Regions from separate parts of the Bacillus capparidis genome, predicted to be linked through region 2. Evidence: riboswitches for the same ligand, from Rfam matches in the RefSeq annotation. Region 2 holds a riboswitch; the other holds the start of a gene.
The links. Region 2 has a riboswitch for S-adenosylmethionine ahead of JOC74_RS12675 (2,3-diketo-5-methylthiopentyl-1-phosphate enolase). Riboswitches for the same ligand answer to the same signal wherever they lie in the genome.
Positions count from the first base shown of each region.

Region 1: it holds a riboswitch for S-adenosylmethionine, as region 2 does, so the genes downstream of both, JOC74_RS00405 (bifunctional homocysteine S-methyltransferase/methylenetetrahydrofolate reductase) here and JOC74_RS12675 (2,3-diketo-5-methylthiopentyl-1-phosphate enolase) in region 2, are expected to answer to the same signal.

Region 1 covers NZ_JAFDST010000001.1:72,835-88,020, forward strand. The annotation lists gene JOC74_RS00370 (alpha-glycosidase) at 1-8, opposite strand, end outside; gene JOC74_RS00375 (sugar ABC transporter substrate-binding protein) at 188-1,465, shown strand; gene JOC74_RS00380 (sugar ABC transporter permease) at 1,528-2,841, shown strand; gene JOC74_RS00385 (sugar ABC transporter permease) at 2,841-3,683, shown strand; gene JOC74_RS00390 (niacin permease NiaP) at 3,727-4,881, opposite strand; gene JOC74_RS00395 (N-acetylmuramoyl-L-alanine amidase family protein) at 5,153-5,833, shown strand; gene metH (methionine synthase) at 5,885-9,310, opposite strand; gene JOC74_RS00405 (bifunctional homocysteine S-methyltransferase/methylenetetrahydrofolate reductase) at 9,291-11,132, opposite strand; SAM riboswitch class I at 11,209-11,328, opposite strand; gene JOC74_RS00410 (YajQ family cyclic di-GMP-binding protein) at 11,398-11,889, opposite strand; gene JOC74_RS00415 (CvfB family protein) at 12,004-12,861, shown strand; gene JOC74_RS00420 (DegV family protein) at 13,086-13,940, opposite strand; gene JOC74_RS00425 (YitT family protein) at 14,080-14,919, shown strand; gene JOC74_RS00430 (BsuPI-related putative proteinase inhibitor) at 14,935-15,186, shown strand, end outside.
Region 2 covers NZ_JAFDST010000002.1:1,110,302-1,125,487, forward strand. The annotation lists gene mtnA (S-methyl-5-thioribose-1-phosphate isomerase) at 1-464, opposite strand, end outside; gene mtnK (S-methyl-5-thioribose kinase) at 421-1,704, opposite strand; gene mtnD (acireductone dioxygenase) at 1,727-2,257, opposite strand; gene JOC74_RS12665 (methylthioribulose 1-phosphate dehydratase) at 2,270-2,902, opposite strand; gene JOC74_RS12670 (2-hydroxy-3-keto-5-methylthiopentenyl-1-phosphate phosphatase) at 2,874-3,593, opposite strand; gene JOC74_RS12675 (2,3-diketo-5-methylthiopentyl-1-phosphate enolase) at 3,590-4,813, opposite strand; SAM riboswitch class I at 4,913-5,013, opposite strand; partial or broken gene JOC74_RS12680 (GMP reductase) at 5,169-5,965, shown strand; gene JOC74_RS12685 (Dabb family protein) at 6,127-6,450, shown strand; partial or broken gene JOC74_RS12690 (DUF2243 domain-containing protein) at 6,582-7,084, shown strand; gene JOC74_RS12695 (cytochrome c oxidase assembly protein) at 7,074-7,883, shown strand; gene JOC74_RS12700 ((deoxy)nucleoside triphosphate pyrophosphohydrolase) at 7,942-8,337, shown strand; gene JOC74_RS12705 (DEAD/DEAH box helicase) at 8,358-11,204, opposite strand; gene JOC74_RS12710 (hypothetical protein) at 11,431-12,021, opposite strand; partial or broken gene JOC74_RS12715 (DUF6414 family protein) at 12,379-12,837, opposite strand; gene JOC74_RS12720 (reverse transcriptase domain-containing protein) at 12,991-14,286, opposite strand; partial or broken gene JOC74_RS24300 (LysR family transcriptional regulator) at 14,746-14,902, shown strand; partial or broken gene JOC74_RS12725 (protein adenylyltransferase SelO family protein) at 15,151-15,186, opposite strand, start outside.

The DNA.
Region 1 (15,186 bases), on a different contig from region 2:
TTAAACATTACAAAGACCACCTCGCATTTCGTTTATGATTAGAATAAGTGTTTCGATAAACCATGTCAATTCATGGATGGGTTAAAAAATAGATGGATAATGTTGGAGGGAAAGTTATAATATTAATGTAAACGTTTTCAATTATAAGGCGTTTGTCTTAATTTTTTCGATAATGGAGGGGGAAGAAATGAAGAAATTGCTTTTAACGCTTTTCGCCGTTTTTCTAGTCTTCGGATTACTTGCCGCCTGCGGACCGCAACGTAGCGCAGAGGAAGTGAATAACGCACAAAAAGAGAGATCTTCATCGGAAGGGATTGAAAAACCGGAAAAGCTTGTCGTTTGGGTGAACAACAATGAAGATCAGAAAACGGCATTAAAAGAAATATTCACAAAATACACGAAAAAAACTGGAATACAAATCGAAATGATTGAAACGGATATGCTGAGTCAAATTGAAAAGCTTTCACTGGACGGACCTGCCGGCAAAGGTCCGGATTTATTCTTTCAGCCTCATGACAGACTTGGAGATATTTTGCTTCAAGGATTAGCAGCTCCAGTTCAGTTGGGAGAAGAAGAAAAGCAATACTCGGAAACAGCTGTTTCTGCTGTCACCTATGAAGGGCAAACTTATGGCTTACCTATGGTCGTTGAAACGTACGGGCTTTTTTATAACAAGGATAAAATAAACGAAGCTCCAAAAACCTTGGATGAACTTCAAGCAATTATGAAAGAACATACAAATTCAGAAAAGAAACAATATGGCTTTTTAATGGAAGCGGCGAATCTTTATTTTGCTTTTCCATTTTTTTCAAACAACGATTCATACATTTTCAAACGTTCAGCCGATGGCACGTACGACATAAATGATATCGGTTTGGCGAATGAAGGTGCTGTACAAACGGGACAAATGATTTCGGAATGGTTTGCTGACAAGAAAATGCCTACGGAGATAACTCAGGATATTTTAAATGGTGTTTTCGAGAAAGGGGATGCAGCAGTCGTTTTAAATGGTCCTTGGGCTTTGCCGCAATATAAAGCCGCATTGGGTGAAAAGCTTGGTGCAGCTCCGCTTCCTGATATTAATGGAAGTCCTGCAGCCTCATTAGTCGGTGTGAAGTCGTGGATGCTTTCTTCTTATTCTAAAAATAGCGAATGGGCTACTGATTTAATGAAATTTATTTCAAATGAAGAAAACTCTCTTCTTTATTACGAAAAAGCTGGCGAAATGCCGGCAAACCGCTTAGCCTTGGAAAATGAAAAAATTACAACGGATCCTCTGATAAGTGCATTTGCCAAACAGGTTGAGAACGGGGAACCAATGCCGAACATTCCTGAAATTCAGCAGGTATGGGAGCCATTTAATAAAGCGCTTGAACTGCTCTCCAAAGGGGAAGACACCGGCGTGCTTGAAGAATCTGTTCAGGAAATCAAGAACAACATTGAAGCGAGTGGAGGCGGGAAGTAACATCCTATTGGGATAGGGGCATCTATCTTGCCCCTATCCCTTAAAAAGGGGGGAGAAAGGTAATGACAGATCTAAAGACGGAGAAGCCGGCGCATAGCACGTCTTTAAAACGAGTACATCGACCGTGGCTAGCGCTGGTTTTGTCTGCAATATTTGCAGGGCTTGGTCAATTGTATAATCGAAGATACGTAAAAGGAATATTCCTGTTTATGATCGGAGCTGTATTTTTGATCGTCTTTGCTAATTTTATCAATATCGGGTTTTGGGGACTAATCACCCTTGGGGAAATCCCGATGCTTGATCACTCCATTTTTCTGTTAATCCAAGGAATTATTTCACTTATTTTGGTTTGTTTCGCTCTTGTTTTATATATTTACAATATCCGTGATGCGTATCTCGATGCGAGAGAGAAACAAGCAGGAATCCCGAGTGCTGGCTTTAAAGAGATACTGCGGCATATGTGGGATTCGAGCTTCCCGTATTTGATGATTACACCTGGCTTTGTCATGCTTATTTTCGTCGTTGTGCTGCCGCTATTATTTATGATAGCACTCGCTTTTACAAATTATAATCTTTACAATTCACCGCCAAGAAATCTTCTAGATTGGGTAGGGTTTGCGAATTTTATCGATTTAGTTACAGTTCCGATATGGCAGGATACTTTTTTCAGCGTCCTTTCATGGACACTCATCTGGACATTTCTTGCAACATCTCTGCAAATTGGGATCGGCTTGCTGCTGGCGGTAATTGTTAACGATCCCCGGATTAAATTCAAACGAGCCATTCGGACGATGCTCATCCTTCCATGGGCAGTTCCTGCTTTTGTAACGATCTTAATTTTTGCAGCAATGTTCAATGATGAATTTGGTACAATCAATCGTGATCTTCTTTCCTATTTTCACTTAGCGATTCCATGGCTGTCAGATCCGTTTTGGTCGAAAGTTGCATTGATTCTCATTCAAACTTGGCTTGGCTTTCCGTTTGTTTTTGCTTTGTTTACAGGAGTTCTCCAAAGCATTTCAAAGGATTGGTATGAGGCTGCTGATGTAGATGGCGGAAGCAAATGGCAGAAGTTTCGCATGATTACGCTCCCTCATCTCCTCTATGCGACTGCTCCTTTGCTGATCATGCAATATGCAGGGAATTTTAACAATTTTAATATAATCTATTTGTTTAATGAAGGAGGACCAACTGTCAGAGGACAAAATGCGGGAGGGACGGATATATTAATCTCCTGGGTTTATAAACTGACCTTTCAAACGAATAACTACAATATGGCAGCAGTCATATCTATACTGATTGGGCTTTTCGTGTCTGCAGCCGCATTTTTTCAATTCAGACGAACGAGATCCTTTAAAGAGGAGGGGACTCTGTAATGTCTGCGAAAACGAAATCAAAAATCGAAGTGACATTCATGTATTTGTTTATTTTTATTATGTTTATTTTGATTGGATACCCTCTTGTTTGGACGATAGGGCTGTCATTAAATTCAGGAAACAGTCTGTATACTGCCGCCTTGATACCGGAAAACTGGTCATTTACCCATTATAAGTGGCTTTTTACTTCTGCAGAAAGTGACTATTTGCTTTGGTACAAAAACAGTTTCATTGTCGCCGTCATCAATTCAGGTATCTCGGTTCTTTTGACTGCTCTGATTGCGTATGCTTTTTCTCGGTATAAGTTTGTCGGCAGAAGATATGGATTGTATACCTTTTTACTGCTGCAAATGTTCCCTTCTTTAATGGCAATGGTCGCGATTTATGTGCTGTTGAATATGCTCGGGCTTCTCGATACACTGGCGGGGCTCATTCTCATTTATATCGGCGGGCAGATCCCTTTTAATGCATGGCTGGTCAAAGGCTATTTTGATACGATTGGCAGGGAGCTTGATGATGCGGCCAGAATCGACGGTGCAGGGCATTTTGCTGTCTTTTTCAAAATCATGCTGCCGCTGGCAAAGCCGATTTTGGCAGTTGTGGCTTTGTTTAATTTTATGGCGCCGTTTACAGATTTTCTGCTGCCTTCAATTATTATTAGATCACCAGAAAACTTTACTCTTGCCATAGGTCTTTTCTCCTTTATTAATAATCAATTTGCTAATAATTTCACTAGATTCGCAGCCGGCAGTATCCTAATTGCCATCCCGATTGCCTTGGTTTTTCTGTTTTTGCAAAGGTATCTCATTTCCGGTTTAACCGCTGGTGGAACAAAAGGATAAAAAATGCCAAGCGGAAAATCAGTTTTCCTGCTTGGCAAAGGGTTTAAAAAATTTCTTTTTGCTTTGTTTCCGTTCCTAAAAAGAAGACCGCTAACACGGCGAGAAAGACTGACCCGCAGAAAATAGTGAAAATAATCGCGATCGATGTTCCTTGTGTGACCATATATCCGACTAACAGCGGACCGAGGATGCCGCCGACACGGCCGATGGATGCTGCCAGCCCTGCACCGGAGCCTCTGACGGCTGTCGGGTATTGCTCTGGTGTATAGGCGTATAAAACTCCCCAGGCACCGAGGTTAAAAAAGGAAAGAAGCATCCCGAATGTAAGAAGCATTGGAAGAGACTCGGCATTTCCGAAGAAAAATGCGCTGATGGCCGTTCCTATTAGATAGATCATGAGAACGGCTTTCCTTCCAGCTTTCTCAATGAGCCACGCTGCAGAAAAATAACCTGGGAGCTGGGCAAGCGTCATGATAAGGACATATTCAAAGCTTTGAATCATGCTGAAGCCTTTCATAACCATGACACTTGGCAGCCATAGGAATATTCCGTAATAGGAAAAGACGACGCAGAACCAGACGATCCATAGCATGGTTGTTGAGCGCTTATATTGTTTTGACCATAGTAATGAAATATTTTTCATCCAACCGTTTTTCTTTTTCACATCAAGTGTTTCGTACTTCGGTGAATCCGGCAGGCCGATTCGTAAATATATGGCGTAAAGTGCAGGAATGGCCGTTAAAATAAGAGCTGTTTGCCATCCAAACGAAGGGATCACAAAATACGAAATCAAGGCGGCAATAAGCCAGCCAACTGCCCAAAAGCTTTCAAGCAAAACGACAATTCTGCCTCGTTTTTCAGGTGCCACTGACTCCGATACGAGCGTCGAAGCCACTGGGAGCTCTCCGCCAAGGCCCATTCCGATAAAGAAGCGCAAAATTAAAAATGCGCTAAGAGTCGTCGTTAGTGCAGACAATCCACTGCCAATCGAGAAAAATAAAAGAGTTATAATAAAGACGTGTTTCCTTCCGATCCGATCAGCAAGGATACCGAAAACGAAAGCGCCTACGGCCATTCCTATTGAATTGATACTGCCGATCCAGCTCATCTCCTGAGGGTTTAAATTCCACTCACTGTGCAATGCTGCTATGATAAACGACAGGATGCCAACGTCTATTGCGTCAAACATCCAGCCCATTCCGGCAATGCCGAGAAGCTTCCTCTCTGAAATTTGTTTGTTCTTCAAATAAGCCACCTCTGTTTCTTCATCATCTTACGCTAATTAAGTTTACACATGTCTTTACACCTTGTCATTAAAAAACGGTCAAAAGACTTAAAAAATGCTTAAATACACTAGGGGAATGCCAGAACAAAATCTGATCAAATTCATAGATTAGTAGTGATGGTAAAAGATTAAGTCATAGTTAAATAGGACAACCATCTAAATCAAGTAAGAGGAGGCATATCTAGTGAAGCTATTTATTGACCCTGGCCACGGAGGTACAGATAGTGGAGCTTCTGGAAATGGCTTGCTTGAGAAACATGTGAATCTTTCAATAGCGCAAAAGATTGCTGAGATATTGCGAATTGAATATGAAGGGGTAGATATACGCTTAAGTCGGACAGGCGATCAGACGGTTTCTTTGACAGCAAGAACCAATTCAGCCAATCTGTGGGGAGCGGATTTTTATTTATCTATCCACGTAAATTCTTTTAATGGATCTGCAGAAGGATATGAAGATTATATTCACACTAGTCTTTCCGATCAATCTGCTACAGCTGGCTATCAACGAATCATTCATGAAGAAGTGTTGAAGCAAAATGAACTAAGAGATCGCGGACGGAAAAAAGCAGATTTCCATGTACTTCGTGAAACAACAATGCCAGCGATTTTAACCGAAAACGGATTTATTTCGGACGAATCGGATGCGAATAAAATGAAAGACCCGGCATGGATTACACGAGTCGCAAGAGGGCACGTAAACGGATTGGCAAAAAGCTTTAGTCTGAAAAAAAAAGCTAGCAGTAACATATACCGCGTGATCATTGATGGAACTCAAATTGGTGCTTATCAGGATAAAGACAATGCGTTACAGGCGATTTCCGCTCGTTGGAATCAATTTGCTGCCGCGCGTATTGAACGCATATAATCGTAATATAGAAAAAAGCTGTCGCATCACTTGATGGGCAGCTTTTGGTATTTAATGTACATTGAAGTAACGCGCTTCGGGGTGAGAAACTACTATTGCCGACACAGAGGCCTCAGGTTCCATCATAAACCCTTCTGTTAATTGAACGCCGATTCCTTCCGGCTGAATGAGGCGGAAGAGCTTCGCCTGATCTTCAAGATCCGGACAGGCAGGGTACCCGAAGGAATACCGTTGTCCCTGATATTTCGCCTGGAATCTTTCTTCCATTGTGAAATCCGGAGAATCAGGGAAGCCCCAGCGGTCACGGATGATTTGATGCGTCCGCTCCGCCAAGCCTTCTGCAAGCTCTAGAGCGAGCGCTTGAACGACATGGCTTTTTAAATAGTCTCCCTGTGTTTTAAACTGATTAGCAATTTCTCTAATATGGCGTCCGGCTGTTACCGTGAAAAATGACACGTAGTCAATCTTATCCTTTGTATGCACATAATCGGAAATGCAACGGAACGGAAGCTTCTCTTGTCTCGGGAAATGGAACGTTTCAAGAATATCCTGTTGATTCCCAGGGTCGAGGATATGAAGATCATTCCCTTCACTATATGCTGGAAAGAATTGATAGACAACTTCAGGATCAAACCATTTTTTCTCTTTCCCCTCCTGCAGAAGCTCATCAATGATTTCTTTTAGCTGCATCGCTTTTGGATCTCTCTCAGCCAAAAGCCTCTTCACTTTTCCTTTTAATCCTAAGTGATGGCCGATCAGCATTTGTTCATTGACATACGGAACGATACTGGCAAGGTCGATGTTTTTTAAATAATGCCGTTTGCAATCTTCCGGAACAAAGACAGGAGCTTCAGATATAACGGCTCTCTTCTCAAGAAGCTTCACTGCTGTTTCTGATTGTTTTTTCTCTTGAACGGTTTCTGCCGGCGTTTCCTGCTGGCGTTTCTCCTCGATAAATCGGTCTAAGTCTGTTCGGAGATCATTGGCCAAGGCCAGTCCGTCCATCGCATCCTTTGCATAAAGAACTGGTCCAGTATAAGCAGGAGAGATTTTCATTTTCGTAAATTTCCTTGATAAGGCTGCACCTCCTACCATAATCGGCAGAGAAATATCAGCCTCATGGAGATCCTGTGCCGTAATGACCATTTGCTGGGCGGATTTGACAAGCAGCCCGGATAGCCCGATGATATCGGGATTTTCTTTGCGGACAGCTGCGATTAAATCTTGCGGAGTCACCTTAATGCCAAGATCTACAACCTTATAGCCGTTATTGCTTAGGATGATATCTACTAGGTTTTTGCCAATGTCATGAACATCGCCTTTGACGGTCGCAAGAATAATCTTGCCCTTTCCGCTCTCGTCTTTTTTCTCCATGTAGTTTTCCAAAAAAGAGACAGACGCTTTCATCACTTCAGCTGATTGCAGAACCTCGGCGACGATCAATTCATTATTGTTAAAGAGACGCCCAACCTCTGCCATGCCGGTCATCAAAGGTCCATTGATAATTTCAAGAGGAGTGCTGTATTTTGTTAACGCCTCCTCCAAATCCGGGATCAGCCCTTCTTTTGTCCCTTCAATGACGTATTCGGCCAAACGATCCTCAAGAGATAGTGACTGCTTTGGCTTTTTGTCAGCCTTCTTTTTGCCTCGATAAAACTCTGTGAAAGTGGCAAGGGTTTTGTCATCCGTCTGGAACAATAGCTTTTCCGCCATTTCAACCTCTTCTTTTGGTATGGAGGCAAATCGTTCAAGCTTTTCGGTATTAACAATGGCATAGTCAAGTCCCGCTTGCGTACAGTGGTACAAATAAACCGCGTTTAAGATTTCTCTTCCTACTGGCGGAAGACCGAATGAGACGTTGCTGACGCCAAGAATAGTCAAGCAATCGGGAAGCTTTTCTTTAATTAAACGAATGCCATTGACGGTTTCACTCGCAGAGCCGATGTACTGCTCATCTCCAGTTCCGACCGGGAAGACGAGCGGATCAAAAATAATGTCAGTGGACGGAATGCCGTATTTTTTTGTGAGCAGTTCATGCGAGCGAATCGCGATTTCCAGCTTCTTCTCAGCTGTGACGGCCATGCCTTCCTCATCTATCGTCCCTACAACAAGAGCTCCACCATATTTTTTGACTAGTGGCAATACCTCTTCAAACCGTTCTTCACCGTCTTCTAAGTTAATAGAATTAATAATTGCTTTTCCTTGCGTATATTTCAAGGCTACCTCAATCACAGCTTCATCTGTTGAATCAATGACAAAAGGAGCTTTAACTTTTTTCATCGCTTCTTTTATAAAGTTTTCCATATCCTCAGCTTCATCACGGTCGGGATCTGCCAAGCAGACATCCACGACATGGGCACCGTTTTTAATTTGCGCTCTTGCGATTTCTGAAGCTTCTTCAAACTTTTGTTCAGAAATGAGTCGCTTGAATTTTCTGGAGCCGATGACATTTGTCCGTTCTCCTACAAAGAGAGGGCGCATGCTTTCTTCGTAAAACAGTCCATCAATTCCGGAAACCGAATGAGGAAGCTTGTCTTTCGGGATCTCTCTAGGAGGAATAGCGGAAACTGCTTCGCGCAGCGCCTCGATATGTGCCGGCGTCGTTCCGCAGCAGCCGCCGATAATATTCAGCCAGCCTTGCTCGGCAAAGGCTTTAATTTTCTTCGCAAGAGAGGAAGGGGATTCATGATAATGCCCTTCTTCATCAGGCAGTCCGGCATTCGGATAACAGCTGACGTAGGATGACGAAAAGGAAGAAAGCGTCCGGAGATGATCGGTCATAAACTCCGGTCCCGTTGCACAATTTAATCCGACACTGATCGGCTTCATGTGCTGAAGGGAAATGTAGAATGCTTCAATATCTTGTCCTGCCAGAGTGGTACCCATCGGTTCTATCGTGCCGGATACCATTAAAGGCAATTGCTTGCCTGTATTCGCAAAGGCTTCCTGAATACCGATAAACCCAGCTTTCACATTCAGCATGTCCTGGCTTGTTTCCAGCAAAAGAAGGTCAGAGCCGCCGATTATCAAGCCTCTTGCTTGCTCTTCATAGTTGGCAACCAACTCGTCAAACGTTGTACCCCCGGTAACTGACAGTGTTTTAGTCGTAGGGCCCATAGCACCTACAACAAAACGAGGCCAGTCGGCAGTTGAGAATTTCTGTACAGCTTCTTTTGCCGACTCAGCTGCTTTTACGTTAATATCAAATGCTAAATGTCCGAGCTCATATTCATCTAATACAAGCTTCGTTGCCCCGAATGTATTTGTTTCAATCAAGTCAGCGCCAGCTGCTAAATAATCTTCATGAATAGACCTGATAACGTGGGGCGCAGTGATTGTTAAATATTCATTACAGCCCTCGTATTCTTCTCCGCCAAAATCATCTGGAGAAAGGTTGGCATCTTGAATCATTGTACCCATGGCACCGTCTAGAATGAGAATTCTCTTTTTTAGCTGATCATTGATGGTCGTGGACATGATGTATCTCCTTTTTCTTCTGGTGTATATAAGTCGTTAATTCTGACGTTAGATCGCTCCGTAAAAAGGGAGTAATTAAATAGATTCCGTTAAATAACTCACATGCTGTATCTAAAAGGGATTTTGCAATAGAAAGTCCTTCCTCTGCCTGTTTTTGCTTATCTTCTCCGGCAAACGCCATGGCCTCTCTGATTTCGTCGGAAAGTTTAATCCCCGGGATCTCATTATGAATAAATTCAGCATTTCTGCTGCTGGTCAGCGGCATGATGCCAATGTAAATCGGCGTTGTCAAATGCTTCGTTTCTTCATAGATTTTGTATAGCTGCTCTTCGGAATAAACGGGCTGTGAAATAAAATAATCAGCTCCGCATTCAATTTTTTTCTCCAATCGTTTAACTGCTTTATCAATATGGCGGACATTCGGATTAAACGCACCTGCAACAGAAAAGTTTGTCTTTTTCCCTAAAGGCTTACCCGAATAGGATACTCCCTCATTAAATTGCTTAATCAGTCTTATTAAATCAAAGGAAGTCAGATCATATACCGAGGTCGCTCCTGGAAAATCACCTATTTTTGATGGGTCTCCTGTGATGGCCAGGATGTCTTGAAGACCTAACGTATCAAGACCCATTAAATGGGACTGAAGTCCGATCAAATTTCTGTCTCGGCAAGTGATATGAACTAGCGATCTCATGTCAAGCTTCTGCTTTAATAGCGCCCCGCAGGCAACATTGCTGATTCTCGGAGTCGCTAGCGAGTTATCAGCCAACGTAAGTGCATCAATTCCGGCGGCTTGAAGCTCAGAAGCCGCATGCAGAAATTTTTCAAAATTAAGTTTTTTAGGAGGGTCAAGTTCCACGATAATTGTCCGCTTTTGCTTTGCAAGTTCGTCCAAGGAAGGCTCCTCGCGGATATCCTGAACATGGACGGGATCCGTTTTTTTGACCTTGACGCTTTTTTCGGTAACTGGATGCAATTGCTTGACGGCTTCTGACATTGCTTTGATGTGTGCAGGAGTCGTACCGCAGCAGCCGCCGATAATTCGCGCTCCTTGATTTCGAAATTTTAGCGCACTTTCGCCGAAATAATCCGTATCTGTTTCATAGACCAAGCGTCCTTCCTCTAATGCCGGTAAGCTGCTATTCGGATAAACAGCCAGATATGAATGCTTTGGCAGTGGGACCTCCTCAAGGGATTGAATCATGTGATAAGGTCCGAGACTGCAGTTCATACCCACTGAATCGGCTCCTAAACCTTCCAGTGAAGCAAGGGCATCGGCTAATGATGTACCGTCTTGAAGAACACCTTGTTCATGCATGCTCACATTGACAATGATCGGAAGGTCCGTTTCCTTTCTGGCGATCTTTAATACTTCCTGTGCTTCTTCCAGGTCGTAATACGTTTCTAATAGTAACCCATCAGGCTCTTCGTGAAGCAGAAGGTAGAGCTGTTCACGAAAGCTTCGTTTGATTTCTTCGAGCGTATGGGCACTTTTATTAAAAGTGCGGATACCGCCGATAGTACCGAGCACATATGCTTGCTCTGCAGCTGCCTTTGCGAGCTGAACAGCAGCTGCATTGATTTTTTTAATATCGTCTTCTAGACCATATCTGGATAGCTTTATATGATTTGCTCCGTACGTATTTGTTTGAATAATATCAGCTCCGGCATTAACATACGCTTGGTGAACGCCGCGAACTGCTTCAGGCTGAGAAATGTTTAATTCTTCGAAACACCGGTCAATTCCATAAGAATAAAGAAGTGTTCCCATCGCACCATCGGCGATTAAAATTTTCTTTTGCAAATCTTCGATCAGTCCCATAATTTCCTCCTCAAGTACGAACTATAAATAAAAAAAGTCTTCTGTTTGAAGAAGACTTTTGTTCGTTTCCGCTGTCTCCTTATCTTTCAAGCAAGTACGCTTGCTGGATTTAGCACCTTGGTCATGAATGAATTGAATCATTGCACCGGTTGCTGAAGCTTCACAGGGCCAGTCCCTCCGCTTCTCATGATAAGTTGTATGAATGATATGAAAAATAATAGTATTTTCAATTTACATGAAGTGAACGAAATAATCAACTAGTAATTTATCGGTAATTAATAAATTGGACATCAATAGGTAGGTCTGCTCCCTTGATTAAAGAGATAATTTGCTGAAGATCGTCTTTGTTTTTACCTATGACGCGGAGCTGATCGCCTTGAATCTGGGATTTTACTTTGATTCCGGAATTTTTAATCAGGTTATTAATTTTTTTCGCTTGCTCGCTGTCGATCCCTTGAACAAGTTTTCCACGTTGCCTGACCGTGCCCCCTGCGGCTTTTTCGCTTTTCGAATATTGAATATTTTTGGTCGGCACATTCTGCTTGATCAGCTTGTTCACCAATACATCCTTCAGCTGATCCATTTTAAATTCATCATCTGAAACCAACACTAGCTCGTCCTTTTCAAGTGTAATGTCACTTTTGCTTCCTTTAAAATCATATCGGTTGGCTACTTCCTTCATCGCATTTCCGATTGCATTTTGGACATCAGGTAAGTTTACCTTTGATACGATATCAAATGAACTCTCTTTTGCCATTTTCGGCCTCCTCGTCATTTATCTTATGAATTGATTATAGTAGAATAAAGTACAAACTTCCAACGTAGCTGGAGATAATATAAGATGATACAGGAAACAGAAAGGAAGAAACAAATGAAACCCGGTTTAAAGGTTACTTTAGAAATAGAGAAAAAAGCAGATTACGGATATTTTTTGACTGATGGAGAATCGACTATCCTGCTTCATAACAGCGAGATCATAGAGGATATTTCCGATCGTGAAGAGGTACTTGTGTATCTTTATGTTGATCATGAGGAACGATTGGCTGCAACAATGAAAATGCCGAAAATAACGGAAGAGGTTTACGATTGGGTCGAGGTTGTCGACGTAGTTTCAGGCAGAGGAGTCTATGTCGATGTCGGCCTGTCAAAGGATGCGTTAGTAGCGACAGAGCATTTGCCGCCTTTTGAAAGCATTTGGCCAAAAGCAGGCGATAAGCTGTATTGCATGATGAAAGTAACAAAATATGGACGCATGTTCGCAAAGCCTGCTCCTGAAGATGTCATAAAGGAGCTGTTTCAACCAGCTGATCAAAGCCTGATGAATAAAGAATTAACGGGCACGGTTTATCGATTAATCGCTTCAGGATCTTTTGTCATTTCTGAAGAGGGAATCAGGGGATTTATCCATCCATCCCAACGCAAGGAAGAGCCAAGGCTTGGCGAACAGCTTAAGGCGCGTGTGATTGCGATTAAGGACGATAGCTCTGTCAACTTATCTCTGCTGCCGAGGAAACAGGATTCGATGAGCACTGATGCAGAACAAATCATTTCCTATTTGAGAACGAGAAATGGAGCTATGCCTTTTTCAGATAAAAGTGACCCGGAAGATATCAAAGAACGATTTCAGATGAGCAAAGGTGCTTTCAAACGTGCGTTAGGTCATTTGATGAAGCAGGGTAAAGTGCGTCAAGAGGGAAGCTGGACTTACGAAATAACAAAAGAAAAATAATAAGAAGAATACAGGCTGGATGCTAAGTTTCTTCGTCTTTTTCTAGAAAAAACTGCAGCGCTAATAACCTGGAGAGATCGCACAAATTAAAATCTAAAGAAACGACAAAAGTACATCAAAGTAAACATGAAAGAGATAATTTTATATCTCAACTAAAAAAGCCGGCTCATTAATCTAAGCCGGCTTCTTCTATTTCACATGTAAGGCAGAAGAAGACTTTCTGTCTATTCTTTTCCTGCAAAAAATATGGCAAGCGTACCGGGACCTGAGTGGGCTCCGATTGCGGCACCAATCATACTAATGACGATCTCTTTAGGTTGAAAAGCTTCTTCGATCAGCTCTTTCACCTCATTTGCCAGCTCAATGTCGTCGCCGTGGCTGATTCCGATTCTTTGTTCGCTTAAATTTACGCCTCTTGCTTCTATCAGTTCAATCATGCGTTTTACTAATTTTTTTCGTCCCCTGATTTTTTCTAACGGAACAAGCTTTCCATCCTTCATGTGCAAAAGTGGCTTAATGCTAAGCAGGCCACCGACAAAGGCTGAAGTTTTGCTTATACGTCCGCCTCTTGCTAAATAGGTTAAATCGTCAACTGTAAAAATATATTGAAGACTTTCACAATAGTTCTTTACAGACTCTTCAACTTCCTGTATTGTATTTCCGGTGCTAATAAGCTCCTGAGCATACATAACGGCTAATCCACAGCCTAATGAGGCGCCTTTTGAGTCAATAATCTTCAGATCGAAATCAGGATATTCTTCTAAGACTTCATTTTTCATCATAACCGCCGTGTCGTATGTACCAGAGAGTCCGGAAGAAAATGCGATATATATTGAGGGTTCCGCGGTTTTCGCGAGTTCTGTAAAGGTTTCCTTCAGAAAATTTGGAGATGCCTGAGAGGTTTTGGGGGATTTTCCGTTTCTCATCGCTTCGTAAATCTCGCCAGGCCGAATTGTGATTAAATCGTCATATTCATTTTCATCAAGGTTGACTCTTAATGGAATAAATGTAATGTTATTTTCATCATAGTAACTTTTTGGCAGATCAGCTCCGCTGTCAGCAAGCAGTCGAATCGTCATGTGAATGGATCCCTTCTTTCTATAACATAAATGAGCATTCATTCATTGTAACTATATCACACTTTTTTACTTTTCGTATTCAAACCTATGTAAGAAGGGTAAACCTAACATATAGGAATAATTTTTTTGGAGGAAACAAATGAAAGAGGAAATAAAAAAATTCGTCATCGTATGTATAGGAGCACTATTAAACGCAATTGGACTTAACCTTTTTTTAATCCCTGCTAATGTGTATGCGAGCGGCTTTACAGGTGTGGCCCAGCTGTTGTCAGGAGTACTTGACGCACACTCGCCGATATATATATCAACCGGGATCCTGCTCTTTCTATTAAATATCCCCGTCGGTATATTAGGTTGGCTGAAAGTAGGGAAATCATTCACTCTCAATAGTATTTTGAGTGTTGCGCTTACTTCAGTATTTTTGACGATTCTTCCTGAGACGAGATTTTCCGAAGATATTTTGTTAAATGCCGTATTCGGAGGAGTGATTTCCGCGATTGGGATTGGAATGACCTTGAAATACGGAGCCTCAACAGGAGGTCTTGATATCGTGGCGATGATTCTTGCCAAATGGAAGGACAAGCCCGTTGGAACCTATTTCTTTATCCTAAATGCAATCATTATTTTGATGGCTGGTGCATTAAATGGGGCAGAAAAAGCATTATATACATTAGTCACGCTTTACGTAACGACACGGGTAATCGATTCTATCCATACAAGACATGAAAAGCTGACCGTCATGATCGTCACAAAAAAAGCAGATTTGCTTACAAAAGCAATTTATAGCCGTATGAAGCGTGGAATTACGAACGTACCTGCAAAAGGGGCATTTACAAACGAAGAAAAAGATATGATGATAATAGTAATCACAAGATACGAGCTCTATTATTTGGAGAAAATAATTAACGAGATCGATCCTGAAGCTTTCACTAACATCGTTCAAACGACAGGGGTATTGGGACTGTTTAACAAGGATTAATCAGGGGGTCATGCGATGAAATGGTTTGCTGTACTAGTCTTTTCAATGTTACTGCTTGGAGCTTGTGATCAAAAGGAAACTCCCCAATCTGACAAGGAGGTATCAGGTGAAGTGGAACAAAATGATCTGGCATTGTCGATTGAAGCAGTACCGAAAAACGGTGAAGTAGAATTTATTATGGCTCTAAAGAATAACAGGAATGAGGATGTTGAATTTACATTTAACACCGGGCAGCGATTTGAGCTTGTCGTGTACGATGAAAAAGGA
Region 2 (15,186 bases):
TGAAGCAAGGAAAGGGCATGCTCGCCTATTGAGTAGCAAATTTTCTCATCTTCCAATCGAATGCTTTCCGCTTCATCCCTTAGCGCATCCTTTATCTCCTGTACGCTTTTTTCCGCTTCTTTTTTTAACCGTTCTTCCATTCGATTTAATGCCCAGAACAAATTCACAGCCGTTGGACGCGAAGATGCAAGATATTGCTTTACTGCTTGAAAATCCGCAGATAATTCAGAAAATGTTGCAGCATTTGATTGCTTTGTTCCTAAATAAACTCCATATGCTGCGGCAATTCCAATCGCAGGCGCTCCCCGAACCTTCAGCCGGTAAATGGCGTCCCAAATTTCTTCCACCGTGGTCAGCTGCAAAAAGACTTTTTCATTTGGCAAAAGTGTTTGGTCTAATAAAATAAGCGCATTCTGTTCATCATCGAGCTGCACGGATTGAATCGCCGCTACTGGTGTTGTCATGGCTGCTTACTCCTTCCTTATACAGGCGGACGCTATCACGTAATCGATTGAAAAAATCGTTTCCCGTTCGAATCTCAGACCGCTTAAGAATAAAGGCTTTCCCTGCTGTTAAGCAAATTTTCTCTGCTGTGACACGGTCTGACTGCTCGGCAATTGATGTCATATCTTTGACATGAGCGATTCCGATAATTCTTCTGCACAGCTCAAGCCCTGTTACAGCTACGGCATCTTCGATGATGGCATCTAAATAAATTTCTTTAAAGCCAGGCAAAACAGCTGTTTGCTCTGTCGCTTTTTCATCCCACAGCTGCAGAAATTTTTCCTGAAACAGTTCAATGACATCTTTGATCGTTTGTTCCAAGTAGCTTAAATAATCCGCTCTTTCCTTATCGTCTTCTATCGTAAAAGCTGCATTGACATAAGCGAATATCAAATTCGCAATCAAATTGCCGACATCATATCCAGCCGGACCGTAAAAAGCAAACTCCGGATCAATCACTTTTGTCGAATCTTCTTTAATAAAAATCGATCCTGTATGAAGGTCACCATGAAGCAACGACTGTGCCTTTGTCATAAAATCAAACTTCAGCTTCGCCGTTTCAAATTTTAATTGATGGTCGTTCCAGATCGTTTCGCGAACAAACTCGCGAGTCCCTTCAAATACATCGTTTTGCTCGCAATCGTAAAATGGTTCAGTGTAAACCAAATCCTCGCTTATTTCGCAAAGCTCCGGATTCGTGAACTTTTTGACTAATTCCTTTTTCGCCTTATGCTCCTGCACGACATCTGACGTGAGCAGCAGCGTGTTTGCTAGGAACGTCGTGATATGCTCCGCAAATAAAGGGAACTTCTTATGGTTTAAAAGGGCCGATCGCAAAATTTCATGATCAGACAAATCCTCCATGAGGCAGCAATTCATGATCGGATCATAGGAATAGAATACCGGGACGAAATCAGGAGCAAGCTCTCCGTAAAGCGTTAAAATGTCACTTTCAATCCGATTTCGATCCGGCGACACTTTAAATTGGTCGGAAATACGCGCTACCGGTCCCGCCTGCTTCAAAATAATGGACTGATCACTCTTTCGATCCACGACTCGAAATACATAATTCAGGTTTCCATCACCAATTTCCTGGCAATGGAGATCTGCATTCTCCCCAAAGAAACCGCCCTTTTGTTTGATATATTCCAGGGCATCCTGTTCATTCATCGTAAAATAAGCAGATGTAAAATCCTTCAAAGCATTCCCCTCCTGTATCTCTTTACTTAGCATTCTCTGCTTCGTATACAGGCACCCAGCCTTCTGCTGTCACAAAGATACGGATAGCAACGACTTTACGATCCTCTGCTAACGTGAAATAGTGGCGCACTCCGACTGGGACTGAAATAAGGTCTCCTGGGTTTAAATGCACCTCAAAAAATTGTCCGTTTTTCCCTTGAATAACGAAAGCTCCGTGTCCGCTGACGATAAAGCGGACTTCATCGTCTGTATGATGGTGCTCACGCTGGAAATTCTTCAGCAATTCTTCAAGGTTCGGAGTATGCTCAGCAAGCGAGATCACATCCCACGCCTCATATCCTCGTCTTGCTGAAATATCTTTGATTTCATCTTCAAATGCATTGATGATTTCTTGCTTTTCATCTTCGTCTAATAGAAATTTTTCTTGCAGACGTTCAGGTAACTTTTCGATATCCCACTCCTCATAAATCACGCCTTGCTCCTGCAAAAATTCAATGACTTCCTCTTGGTTTTCAATTACTTCGTTTGTTTCTTGAATACGAATCGTTGTCATGTTATTTCCTCCTTATATTTTGATTGCCCGGCCAGCTTTTGTTTGCAGCAATGTGACCTGGTATTGAAATAAAAACTCGCATGCTTCGAGGATTTTTTTCGCTTCAAAACCGTCTTTTCCCCAAGCGGTAATTCCGTGGTTTCGAATAAGAACCGCTCCTTTGTCGTCGTTGACAAAGGATGAAAGGGTTTCTGCTAATCTAGGAATATGTGCATAGTTGTGAATGATCGGAATCGTTAACTCGGCATCCTCTTCCCAATAACCAAAAGCCTTTATGAGCTCTTGTCCTTGGAAAACAATTTTCCCTTCATCGCCATACAGCTCAGAAATGACATTGTTGGCCACCGTATGGACATGAAGACTGCAGCCGGCAGCAGTTTTCTTGTATATTTCGCAATGAAGCAGCGTTTCAAACGATGGCTTTACGTTGGTGCTGCCAACAGGATCGCCGTTCTGATCGACAAGCAAAAAATCCTCTTTTGTTTTTTTCCGTTTATCCTTGCCGCTCGCTGTCACGAGAAATTGTAAAGGGTCATCCTGGACTTTGATGGCCAAATTGCCGCTCGTCCCCATAAACCAATCACGTTCTGCCAGCTCCTCCTTGATCTCGGCAAGCTCATGATGTCGAGTTAAAACGTAACTCATTTGGTTCACCTACTTCATCGATAGTATTTTGATCTCTTTGCAGCAAGCCTTCTAAAACAGTTATACAATCATAAAACGTTTCAAACGCCCGATAAGGAATCGATTGTTCTTCGCATTTTTCAGCTAAATAATCTCTCGCAATCACCGTGTCCGCGCATTTTGCTGCTTCCAAGTCAGTAACCGAATCGCCAATGACAATCACATATGTATCATCCTTGGATATGTTCCGAATAATGGCCGGCTTGCAGCATCCGCAATTTTGATTCGAACATTTCTCATCACACTTGTGGGGCCAATGAATCTTTATCTTGTCTTCACTGAAATCCGCTTCATTACAAAACACCCCAGAAATTAAATCAAAGCCTTCAAGCATAGGGTTTACGAAAAAGTCCATTCCCCCGCTGACGATATAGAGAGGAATTCGCTGTTCTTTTGTAAACTGGACAAACTCGCTAAAGCCTTCACGTATGACAGCATTCTCTAAAACAAATCTCGTAATCTCCTGTTGTAAGGAAGAGGGCAGAAGTGCAAACATATTTCCGACTCCCTCTTGAATGCTCACGCTCCGAGATAACACGTCATCCTTCCATTTCTCCCATTCCGGCGGGGCGAATTGCCTCATGATGTTTACAATGTTGTCTTTCTTCGTTACAGTTCCGTCAAAGTCGCAAAAGATGATGGGCTTACTCACCGCTGAACCTCTTCCTTCCATCCCCAAAGCTTGATCGCCTCTTGAAGCTCGGAATCAGGCGGTGCATCGGCCAGTGATTTTCCGGATAGAACGAGGTCGACAGCTTGACGGAATGCTCTCCCGCCTCCTCTGGCTCCCTGCGGATGTCCATGAACTCCGCCGCCCGCATTAATGACACAATCATTGCCGAAATCTTGCACGAGCAGAGGGACAAGTCCGGGATGAATCCCTGCAGACGGGACTGGAAAGACAGATGATAGTGTAGACTCTTTAATTAGCTCCTCCTTTAACGCCAAGACCTTATCCTTCTCTAGCGCAACACTGCCATATGGTGAAGGAAACAGCGACAAATCCGCTCCCGCAAGTCTTAACAATTTCCCGAGAAGCAGGTGATGGGAAAGGCCAAATTTTTCAGAAGAAGCCAGCGCGCCGCTAAAGGCAGGATGAGCCATAATCGGAAGGGCGATTTCCTCGTCTTCCCTCAAGGCTTGCAACACATCAAGACCATAAGTGAAAACATTAAACAAAAGAAGATCCGCACCCAGCTCTTTCGCTCTTCTTGCTTTCTCTTTTAAATCAAAAGTCCGCCCTGTTAAATTGACAGCATATAAGGTCCGATGCCCGGTTTCCTCGTACACCTGGTCGAGAACCTTCTTCCCTTCTGAAATCCGTTGTTCAAATGGGGTCAGGTCATTATCAAACAGGATCTCATCATCCTTCACAATATCAATCCCGCCCAAGGCCTGTTCCCGCAATTGACCCAGCAAATACTCCATATTTCGCCCAATGATCCCTTTAAAAATGCTCATTACGAGCGGTCTGTCATAGATGCCTAATTTCTCGCGAATCCCTTTTATCCCAAAACGAGGGCCGGGAAAATCGTTTTCAAGCTCCGGATCAAGCTTTAAATCGAGCAGCTTAATTTCACCATCAAGCGATAATTTCCCGAAGGTTGTCGTTAAAATCGCCGGTAAATCATTTGAAAAATTATCACTTGGAAACGCAATATGTATTTCCGAAAGTTTCTTCCCAGAAGGCAATGTTTCACCGATTTCTTTTATTTCGACCACACGGCCTTTATGTTTCTTTAATTGCTCCTGCTCTAACAGAGGAAGGTTGGTCCAGGAGCCGACCGTTAATCCAAGGGCAATATCCTCCGCTTTCTTTTCCAGCTTTTCTGGCTCAGCAGCCAATTGATAAACAGCAATTACTTCTGCCATAATTGCCAACGCCTCCTTTCATTTCAGCATTACTGAAAGTCATTTCCTGTATAATGAAAAAACCTCTTCCACATAAGAAGAGGTTTTCGAAAAAACAACTTCTCATCACTCAACATTTCTGTTGCAAGATTTAGCACCGTGCTCATGAGTCGGTTGCCGGGCTTCATCGGGCTAGTCCCTCCGCCTGCTCTTGATAAGAATATTTTTTATCATTCATATAAATTTACTTGGATTATGACATGTTCTTTATTCAGTGTCAATATTGTTTTTTAATTAACTTTCATTCGGACGATAAAAATGATAAAAAGCAAAAACCTTTGACCTGATTTGATAAATGGTGTATAGCACCTAAGGACGAACGAAATTAAACACTTCAGTCACCTTCGGCGGACGAAAATTTAAGCTTCCTGTCGTACCTGCAAATATGCAAACAATTATTGATGAAAAAATCGCCATTACCTTAGCGGAAATGGTTACTTTTATGTCATGCACCGATTTGAACCGGAAAAACGTACCGTATTCATTAAAGAGATGCACGAAAAAGGATTATTCGCTTCGATCAGTGTCGGCGTGAAAGAGGAAGAATACAGCTTCGTAATTGCCAGAAACGCCGGGACTCCGGAAGCGGTAAGAGAACTGGAAAACGCAGGAGCGGATGCAACAAAAGTTGGGATTGGGCCTGGTAAGGTCTGCATCACAAAAATCAAAACCGGATTCGGTACCGGCGGCTGGCAACTGGCGGCTCTGCGCTGGTGCGCCAAGGCGGCAAGCAAACCGATTATCGCCGACGGCGGCATCCGCACCCACGGAGATATCGCAAAATCAATCCGGTTCGGAGCGACGATGGTCATGATCGGATCCCTGTTTGCCGGTTACGAAGAGTCACCGGGAGAAACCGTCGAGATTGACGGAAAGCTCTACAAAGAATACTTTGGCTCCGCCTCTTAATTTCAAAAAGGTGAACGGAAAAATGTAGAAGGAAAGAAAATGTATGTTGAGTATAAAGGATCGCTGCAGGACGTATTGACAGAAATGGAGCAAGACCTTCAATCCTCTATTTCTTATGCTGGTGGCAATAAGCTGGATGCGATTCGAAATGTTGATTATGTGATTGTGAAGAATTCGATTTTTAATGGAGATAAGGTGTATTAGATTGGAAGGTGAGTGAGTGCTTTGGTGCTTGCTCGCCTTTTTTCATAGATTCAACATATCGTTTATTTAAAAAAACGAAAGGGAATACCATGAAAAGAAACTAGTTTTATATTCATTCTGTTTCTGAGTACAAGCATCTCGAACTAAAGGTGGAAACATCCATGTACGAACATCTCATCATCTTTAAATTTCAATCGGATTTAACATCTGCGGAAAAGTCAGAGTTGGTCCATCAGCTGTTAAAGTTTAAAGACAAAATCCCCGGCATTATTGATCTAAGTGCAGGCGTCAACTCAACCGAAGAAACGCAGCATATCCATGGCTATACAGTCAGCATGAGAGTGACCTTTGAGAGTTTGCAAGCGAGCCGTGATTACTTAAAGCACCCTGAGCATCAGGATTTTTTAGCAACCAATAAAGGAATAATAGAAAATATCATTGTTGTTGACTACCCAAAACGGATTGATCCGATACAGCAACTTTAACGAAACATGCAGCAGGATGAATTCCTCACACTACTTAATCGAATCATGCAAACGTAGTTGGATACAGTTTACACCTACTAAAATGAGGAAACCATACATATAGAAAAAAGAAAAAACGACAAGGGGAGGATATGATGGCTGCCAGGAAAACAAATGAGAAAGATGAACCGAAATACCAGTCACGCAATCTCTGGTCTGGCATTCTCTTTGGTCTTGGACTTATCGCCTTTTTCGACGAAATGGTTTTTCATCAGCTGTTGCATTGGCATCATTTCTACGATAAATCGACAACGGCAATTGGTCTAGTTTCCGATGGATTATTTCACGCCTTCAGCTGGTTTGCAACGGTCGGATCACTCTTCATGGTGGCCGATCTCCGCCGCAGAAATCATTTTTTCGCAAAAGATGGATTGGCGGTATGTTTCTTGGCGCTGGTGTGTTCCAGCTTTATGACGGCATCATCCAGCACAAGCTCATGGGGCTTCACCAAATCCGCTATTATGTAAATGTGGTTCCTTACGATATTGTTTGGAATGTTACCGCTATTATTATGATCGTTATTGGAGCAATCCTCAATTCCCTCTCGAATAAGCGGCCTGTGCAGATAAAGAGAGGTTCTTATAATGAACAGTGAACACGTCCATCACACTCATTCAAGCGATCAAGCTTTAATTGAGCCAGTCCTGGCTGTTGCCTTCTTCTTATTAATCGTACTTTATTTTATTGCGAGAATCGTATCCAACCGCCGATACAAAAAATGGCCGCTGCACCGCTACCTGCTTTGGAGTACAGGCATCATCTGCGTAGCAGCCAGCGTAATTGGCCCGTTGGTACAAAAAGCACATATGGATTTCACCGCACATATGATCGGACATTTATTGCTCGGCATGCTGGCGCCGCTTCTGCTCGTTTTAGCTGCCCCTATGACACTCATTCTTCGGGCAATTCCAATTACAGCGGCAAGACGCCTGTCCAAACTATTAAAAAGCAGACCCGTTGGCATCCTGACTGATCCCATTACAGCTACAGTTTTGAATATCGGCGGACTATGGGTTCTATATATGACTGAGTTATACGCAGTAATGAACCAGAATACCCTTGTCCATATCCTGGTTCATATCCATATATTTTTGGTGGGATACGTCTTTACCTCTTCCATTCTCTCGATTGATCCAGACCCATATCGCCACAGTTTTATGTACAGGGCAGTTGTCCTAATCATTGCGTTAGCCGGCCACAGCATTCTCTCGAAAATGATCTATGCCTATCCGCCTAGCGGTGTTTCGAGAGAGCAAGCTGATCAAGGTGCAATGATTATGTATTATGGGGGAGATGCTGTAGACCTTGTATTGATCATTGTTCTTTGTTTTCAATGGTATAGGAGTGTGAGGCTGCGGTCAGTTTTGCCCGATGAGAAAGCCTTGACTGAATAGATAATAAATCAAGAATCACCCTCTCAAACATGCTATCATTACAAATGGAGGGATAACATTGAAAAAAGTAGTCAAAGTAGTTGCAGCTGTTATTGAAAATGATCAAGAAGAAATTCTCTGTGCACTAAGATCTCCGGAAATGAAGATTCCAAACATGTGGGAATTTCCTGGTGGCAAAGTGGAGGCAGATGAAGATATCTTCTCCGCTTTAGTAAGAGAAATAAACGAGGAATTGCAGTGTCAAATCGAAACGAAAGAAATACTGAATGAAAATGTCCATGAATATGATACGTTTATTATCAACCTAATTGCTATTAAATGCAGCATTGTCAAAGGAACGCCGATTCGTAGTGAACATTCAAAATTAATTTGGTTGAAAAGAGAGAACCTTGATTCGTTAAAGTGGGCACCAGCTGACGTTCCTGCTGTAAAACAATTAATATCGGAAAAATAGTCTTTTCTTAATTGAGAAGACTATACTTTTTCAGTGAATTCGATATACAAATTTGCCGGGACTTCGTTCTCCAATTTGATTTGGGTAGTAATTGGCTTTTCTCCTTCATAATGAACAGTATCGCCTTTCCCAATATAAATATATGGCTGCGTTTTTTTATCAATTTCCTTGTACTTCCTGACAAACAAGTGAAGGTTAATTCCCCGTTGTTTATTATGAATTATATTCTTTCCTCTTTCAGATGATTGAGCTGTACTATTTGGCGTCTCCCATTGAAAGGTTTGTTCATCAAGGAATTGATCATTGTAATTAATGCTTTCTTTAATATCCTCTTCCTTGTGCAAGTCGATAAATAGGAAAAAATCATTTCCATTTGTTAGCAACCCTGAACCTCGAAAGGCTGTGTGAATTTTTCGGTAGTTGGAAAGCAATGCAGCGTCGGTCATTTGATATTGTTCGTACAGTTTAAAATGCGGAACACCATAGTATTCCTGTTTATATTCTTTTTCATAGCGGAAAATCCCATAATTCACGATATCTTCGATGTAATCTCTATATTCTTTCTTCTCTAGCAATTGCGGAAAGGCTCGAGTCTTCTTTAGAATACCGCTACTATTCGTAAATAATTGCGGTTTGTTGTTTTTCTGGATATTATCATAATAATCCTGATTTAAACACTCAAATGCATGTAATACACTATCCCCATCAACGTCTTTAACCATTTTTAAAATTTCAAGCGTAGCTGTTTCAAGAGATATTTCATCGTGATCAAAAAGATATCGAATGATAACAAATTCGTGTATTCGTTTTAATGGCAGCTTGCTTGATAATTCTTTTAATGTCTGTTCAAAAATTTCATTATGTAACAGGTTTTTCAGATGATCATCCTTCTCAACCTTGGCTACGAATTGTAAATACGTTTTTTCACGATCAATAAATTTAATAGGATCAGGTGCCGCATCGAATTTCAGATAATCTAATAAGAAATATGGAATATATCCTTGATTGAGCTTCTTAAATTCGAAATACTCTTCCTTTAAATATTTCATGGAATTGAAGTTTTCCTTATCAATTTGCTCTAAAATTCTTTCCTGAGATATTTTATCCATTTGAATATGTGTACATCCTGGGATATTAGCAAATCCCGTTGAAATGGCTACCTTAAGACTTTCTTTATCATAATATCTACTTCCATTTAGCGCGATGGCAATTAGAAAGGCTTTATTATGGTTACCGATAAAATCAAGAACTGTTAAAAAGCTCTTATTCTTGTACTTTCTCAGTCCTCTTCCTAATTGTTGAATAAAGACAATTGGAGAGTTCGTTGGTCTGAGCATTAATACAGTATTTACAGAAGGGATATCTACGCCTTCATTAAAGATATCTACTGTGAAGATGCATTGTAACTCATCATTTTCATCTTCTAATCTTTGAATATAGTTTCCGCGTTGCTCAACTGTATCAGTGCCATCTAAACTAATACTTAGGTAGCCCCTTTTATTAAACTCCGCCGCCATGAAGGTCGCATGTTCAATACTTGCACAAAATCCTAGGCACTTTCTTTTCTCTCCATCGTGCCCATAAAAATTCATCTTCTCAATGATAAAATCAACACGTTCATTCACCTTTAACCTTTTGGTAACTTCAGCTATGTCATCAATTGAAACACCTCTTAGGTCAATGCCTTCAAAATCTGTGATGCCAAAATAATGAAAAGGAATGATCAGCTCGTCATCTAAAGCCTCATGTAATCGTACTTCTAACGCGACATTATTATCAAAATGCTCAAACACATTATGATTGTCGCTTCTTTCTGGCGATGCAGTCATCCCAAGAGTGAATTGTGGCTCGAAGTAATTTAAAACACCTTGGTAGGTTGGACTCGTTGCATGATGAGCCTCATCAATAATGATGTAATCAAACTCATCCTTCTTAAATTCATGAAAGCATTTGGACACTGTTTGAATAGTAGCAAATACATAGTCAACGTGTTTTTGCTTTTGATTTCCTGTCAACAACCCGAAAGTAAGGCCTTCATTCGGAAGGAGCATTTCAAAATTATCTCTTGCTTTTCTTAAAATTTCTTCGCGATGGACAATAAAAAGAAGTTTTTTTGGTTTGAACCTTTTGACATCAAAGGCTGACATATAGGTTTTCCCCGTACCAGTGGCTGCAATCACCAGAGCTTTTCTTTCGCCAAAATGTCTAAGCCGTTCTAAATTCTCAATCGCACGATTTTGAATTCTATTTGGAACAATATATTTCCGATTTTCATAGATCAGTTGATGGGTCATTTGCGATTTTTTGAGACTCTTAAGAAAACCTTCATACCTATCAATAAAATCCTGATCAGCATAGACGCTACTGTCCCACAAAATTTGATATTCCTTTAAAACCTCTTCTATAAAACCAGCGTTTTCTTTAGAAACGATTTCAACATTCCATTCAATATTACTTTTAAGGGCGCTTTGTGTAATATTGGATGAACCGATAATCACCTTATAGCTTTCCTCGTACTCGAAAATATAAGCTTTCGTATGAAAACCGAGCTCCTTTTCTGTAACAAAAACCTTTAGCTCCACATTGTTAAACTCTCTTATCTTTTCTAAGGACTTTGCATCGGTGAAATTTAGATAAGTAGACGTAATGATCTTCCCTTTGATTCCTTTTTCTCCTGCTTCTTTTAATGGATCAAGCAAAAGCTGAAGGCCACTAAAATTAATAAATGCGACACTAAAATAAAAACTTTTGCACTCACTAATTGAACGTATTAATTCTATTAACAAATTTCCCTTTTCTGAATTTACGATCAATTTTTTTTGGATGTCCATTAGGGTGGCTCCTAGTAAGGTATTTGTTTTATACATCAGTTGATTTTTGTTGATGGTTTAGGGTTTAGAGAAGTAGGAAAAGGTATAACACTATTCTAGGATGCAAAATTCTTTTGGTATTCTTTAATAGAGAGGCATTCTCCCCCTTTATTAATGACGTGACCACCGTTAAAAAACACAGTTGAAGTAGATGAAAACTATATGAATTTTTTCTACTTTAATGACTATTACCAAAATTCCCTTTGATCCACTCACGCTTGATCTAATATCCAATTACAAGTAGTCCATCTCTAATTTGCTTAAGACTATAATACAACCTATTATATTTTTCCTTATCAATATTATGTATTATATTATTTAACAAACCTGCTAAATCGTCTAAGTATTGGTTCATCCGGTCTGGTGTAAGCATACTAATTAACTCTTCGTTCTTATTTTTAGATACTGTTTTAGAAAACATTACAGGTAAATAACTTGAAGTTCCTAAAAGCTCTAAATGATTTTCTTCCCAATGAGATATAAGATTTCTTATCTTTCTTAACTGTATTAGATTTTTTAGGGTCAAATCCTTTGTAATTATTCCTTTTTCAGTTAGTTTATCAACCCTAACATTAAAATGTTTTGCTTTTACTGTTAATACTCTTGATGTCATAGCAACTGTTGTTTCTAGGGTAGCATTAATACTATAAATAGCTAAAACACCATACCTTGTGTTATTAAAAAAAATACCCTCTTCTACTTTACCATAATTATAACCTATCTCTTTGAATGTCACTTTTTGCATTTTTTCTATACAATCTTTTGCATTTTTCATATGTACTGCGACTATTGAATATTCAAACCAATGTGTCATTTTATCACTTCCCCCTACTTGTTTATTATCAGACAATTTCGATTAGTAAAATTGTTACGGCTGGTTTAGTTGCTATATCAAACAAATCATTTTTATTTTCGTCTTTCTTCTCGATTCATAATTCTATCAACACCTTTTAAGGTTGATTCAAAAAATGTATTTCTATCACTAGTATTTAGAACATGCTCTTCTCTCGCCAAAGTTTAATGCTCTACCAAAAGTTAGGTCTTCAAGAATTGAATCTCTCAAGTTATCATGAATGATTTTTGCAATACTTTCTTTGTGAATCTATTGGAAGTGAATATATATTCGTAAATACTTTTTAAGCAGCTTCTTTTCTATTGCCATTGCTTTCTTCTATAACTTTTCGAAAGCATCACCATTTTCTACCCAGTTTTTTGCGAAATCATAAAAGTCAGTACCTATACTTAAGGAGTTAAGCATTTTCATATCCTTTTGGTAGAGATACCTCAGATGAATAGTATACAAATTGTCCATTTTCAAGCTGAGACCAAATTGCGAGTTCAAATCCCTTAAGTACTGTAGCACAGGCTCAAGATACTTAAATAACTTATCAAATTGCGAGTCGACAGTAGGCGCTTTACTCATTTGAACAGAGACTGTACCTGCTTTTCCTTTTTTCTTTTCCCCTACATTTGGTATTGTAATTCCTACTGCTACAGGCAACTTCCTCATCTCCCCAAGAGAAACATAAAGTTTCCAATTCAGCTTATTAGCTATATCAGTTTGCATAACTTCCTTGACTAACCCCTCTTCTACCGACGATAAATATCTTCGTATAGTCCTTTCATCTAAATAGAGGAATTCTTAGCTGGAACATATAAAGCCCCTACTGCCCTAATAAGAACCCATTTTACACATTATTACATCTAAGGTGTTAGAAATTTATTTTAAGATATATATAAATAAAAAAAGCCTGCTCTTAATTAACTAGAATCAGACTTGTCTTTATAATTTTGGGTCTTCTAATCGATATTCAATATTTTTCCAATGATTTTTCACTTGAGTTTCCATAAGGTTTTCAGTACTAGATTTTTCATCAAATATTTTCTGTGCTCTTGAGACATAGCTCAGGAAATTTCCATGTCCCTTCTTATTTTTACCCAAGTGTGAATAATTTTTATATAACTCTCTTCTATAGGATTTACGAGCGAACTCTTTTGACTTACGATTACATATCCTTATTTTTCGATATGTTCTCGTATAATATTTAAAAAGACTTTTTTCTCTGATTCGAACCTCCTCGCCATTAAAGCTAAACCCTAGATAATCTAATTTTGTTTCATTAAATTCTAAGTCCATTATTTTATTATTAGTGTAAAAGTAATTTCCAGTCTTTTCAGGTTGAATCTCTAAATTTGGAACCTGCTTTTTTACATTTTCCACAAATTGTTGATGAATTTGAAAATTATAGAGCTGGGCGTCTCCCCCATGAGGAATTACTATAATTAAATCATCACAATATCTTCTATATAATCCATTTCGCTCATCTACATACTTCTTTATTTTTTCATCAAAATCTAAGAGATAAATATTTGAACAGACCGAACTAATTCCAGCTCCTTGAGGAATTCCAAAACTCTTAGAATTCTTATATATATTTTTATGCTTAAAAGCTCTAAACTCTTCTTCGGTAAAATACTTATATTTATTTTTTATTTCACTTTCAGTATATTTGATTTTCAAGTCAGATTCTATTGTATCTTTTATAAAATAACTGAATCTCGTTATATTTTTAAAGACATTATAATAGTCATCAGGTAAGGTTTCCTTTTTTAGGGTATAGCGGATTTTCTCTTTTAGATACCTATGGTCCAAAGTATCAAAGAAATTAGTAAAATCTGCAACAAAGATATATGCATTTTGTTGTGCTTTGATAAAATCAATAACTTCTTTAGCAAAATTAATATTACTTTTCCCGGATAAGTTATTTCTATAAGCAATAGCAACATCATTAATACCTAATTCTTCAACAACAGAATTATAGTGATTATTTAATTTGTCACCATAATACTTATAAATAAAGCTATCGATATGAGAAGCATAAAATATTTTTCGGATTTTTTCTTTCGGCTTTTTAAGCTTTCTATTATACTTGTGAAACTTAATTTTAAAATGTATAAATGGATAAAATCCATGTTTAGCAATCCATCTGGGATTTTGTATATTATTCTTAACTTTTTCGATAGATTTTTTATTATCTAGATGTGTATATCCCTTAACTCTATATTTTTGCTTATTCATTTTTTGGCAGAGCTAGCAAGGGTATGTAATCGTAGTCTATTACTCTTTAAAAGAAACCCTTGCAAGCATACTCTCCTTTCGAATTATAGGCTATTGCTAGACTATAAAGAGACTACTAGATGCACTATTAGCTTATACTATAATTAGTATATTGAATTGGTTGATTATGACGATTGGAGGTATCCAAATGCCCAGTTATTCAGAAGCAATATCATTTGTAATTAGCTTGATTAGCAGTGGAATTACAATTGAGATAAAGCTTGACAGAAATTCACCAATTACCCTCATAACTTCTTTTATGAGGCTTAAACTATACCGATTTTACCATTTAATTCAGTCACAGTCAAAATATACCTGATTTTTTAGATCTTAAATAATTTTTTTCTGCCTTAATACTAGAACCTCTAATCCAAATGGACACCTCTTCAGATTATCCATGTTTTCTAAATTGAAAGTTTATCCAAAGGTCCTGAACACGAAACACTTTTGCTTACCGAAATAGGCTGCTCTTATCGCAACTTATTTTAAAACTCCTTTCATTCAACAAAGGGATCCGTTAAATAAATTTGAATTCGTTAGCGTAGAGGCTATCAAACAGTGTGTCATCGCAGGTCTTTGAATATCTGCATTACCGTCAATGGTCATTAGACACAGATATCAAAACAGCAAAGATAATTGTAAGACACCTCCTTTCAAGCTTTTATAGAAGTTAACACGAAAAACTGACAAAACGTTAATCAAAGCTAGGGGTTATGTACATTTCCAAGTTGAATTATTTCTGTTTCAGCTATTAGAAAATCCCCCCTCGCATTAGGGGGATTTTCTAATGAACCTTAAATTCAAGATTCGTTTCTTTTGCATATATCAAGTACCGCAAAAGGTCTGGTAAGGAGTTGCTGA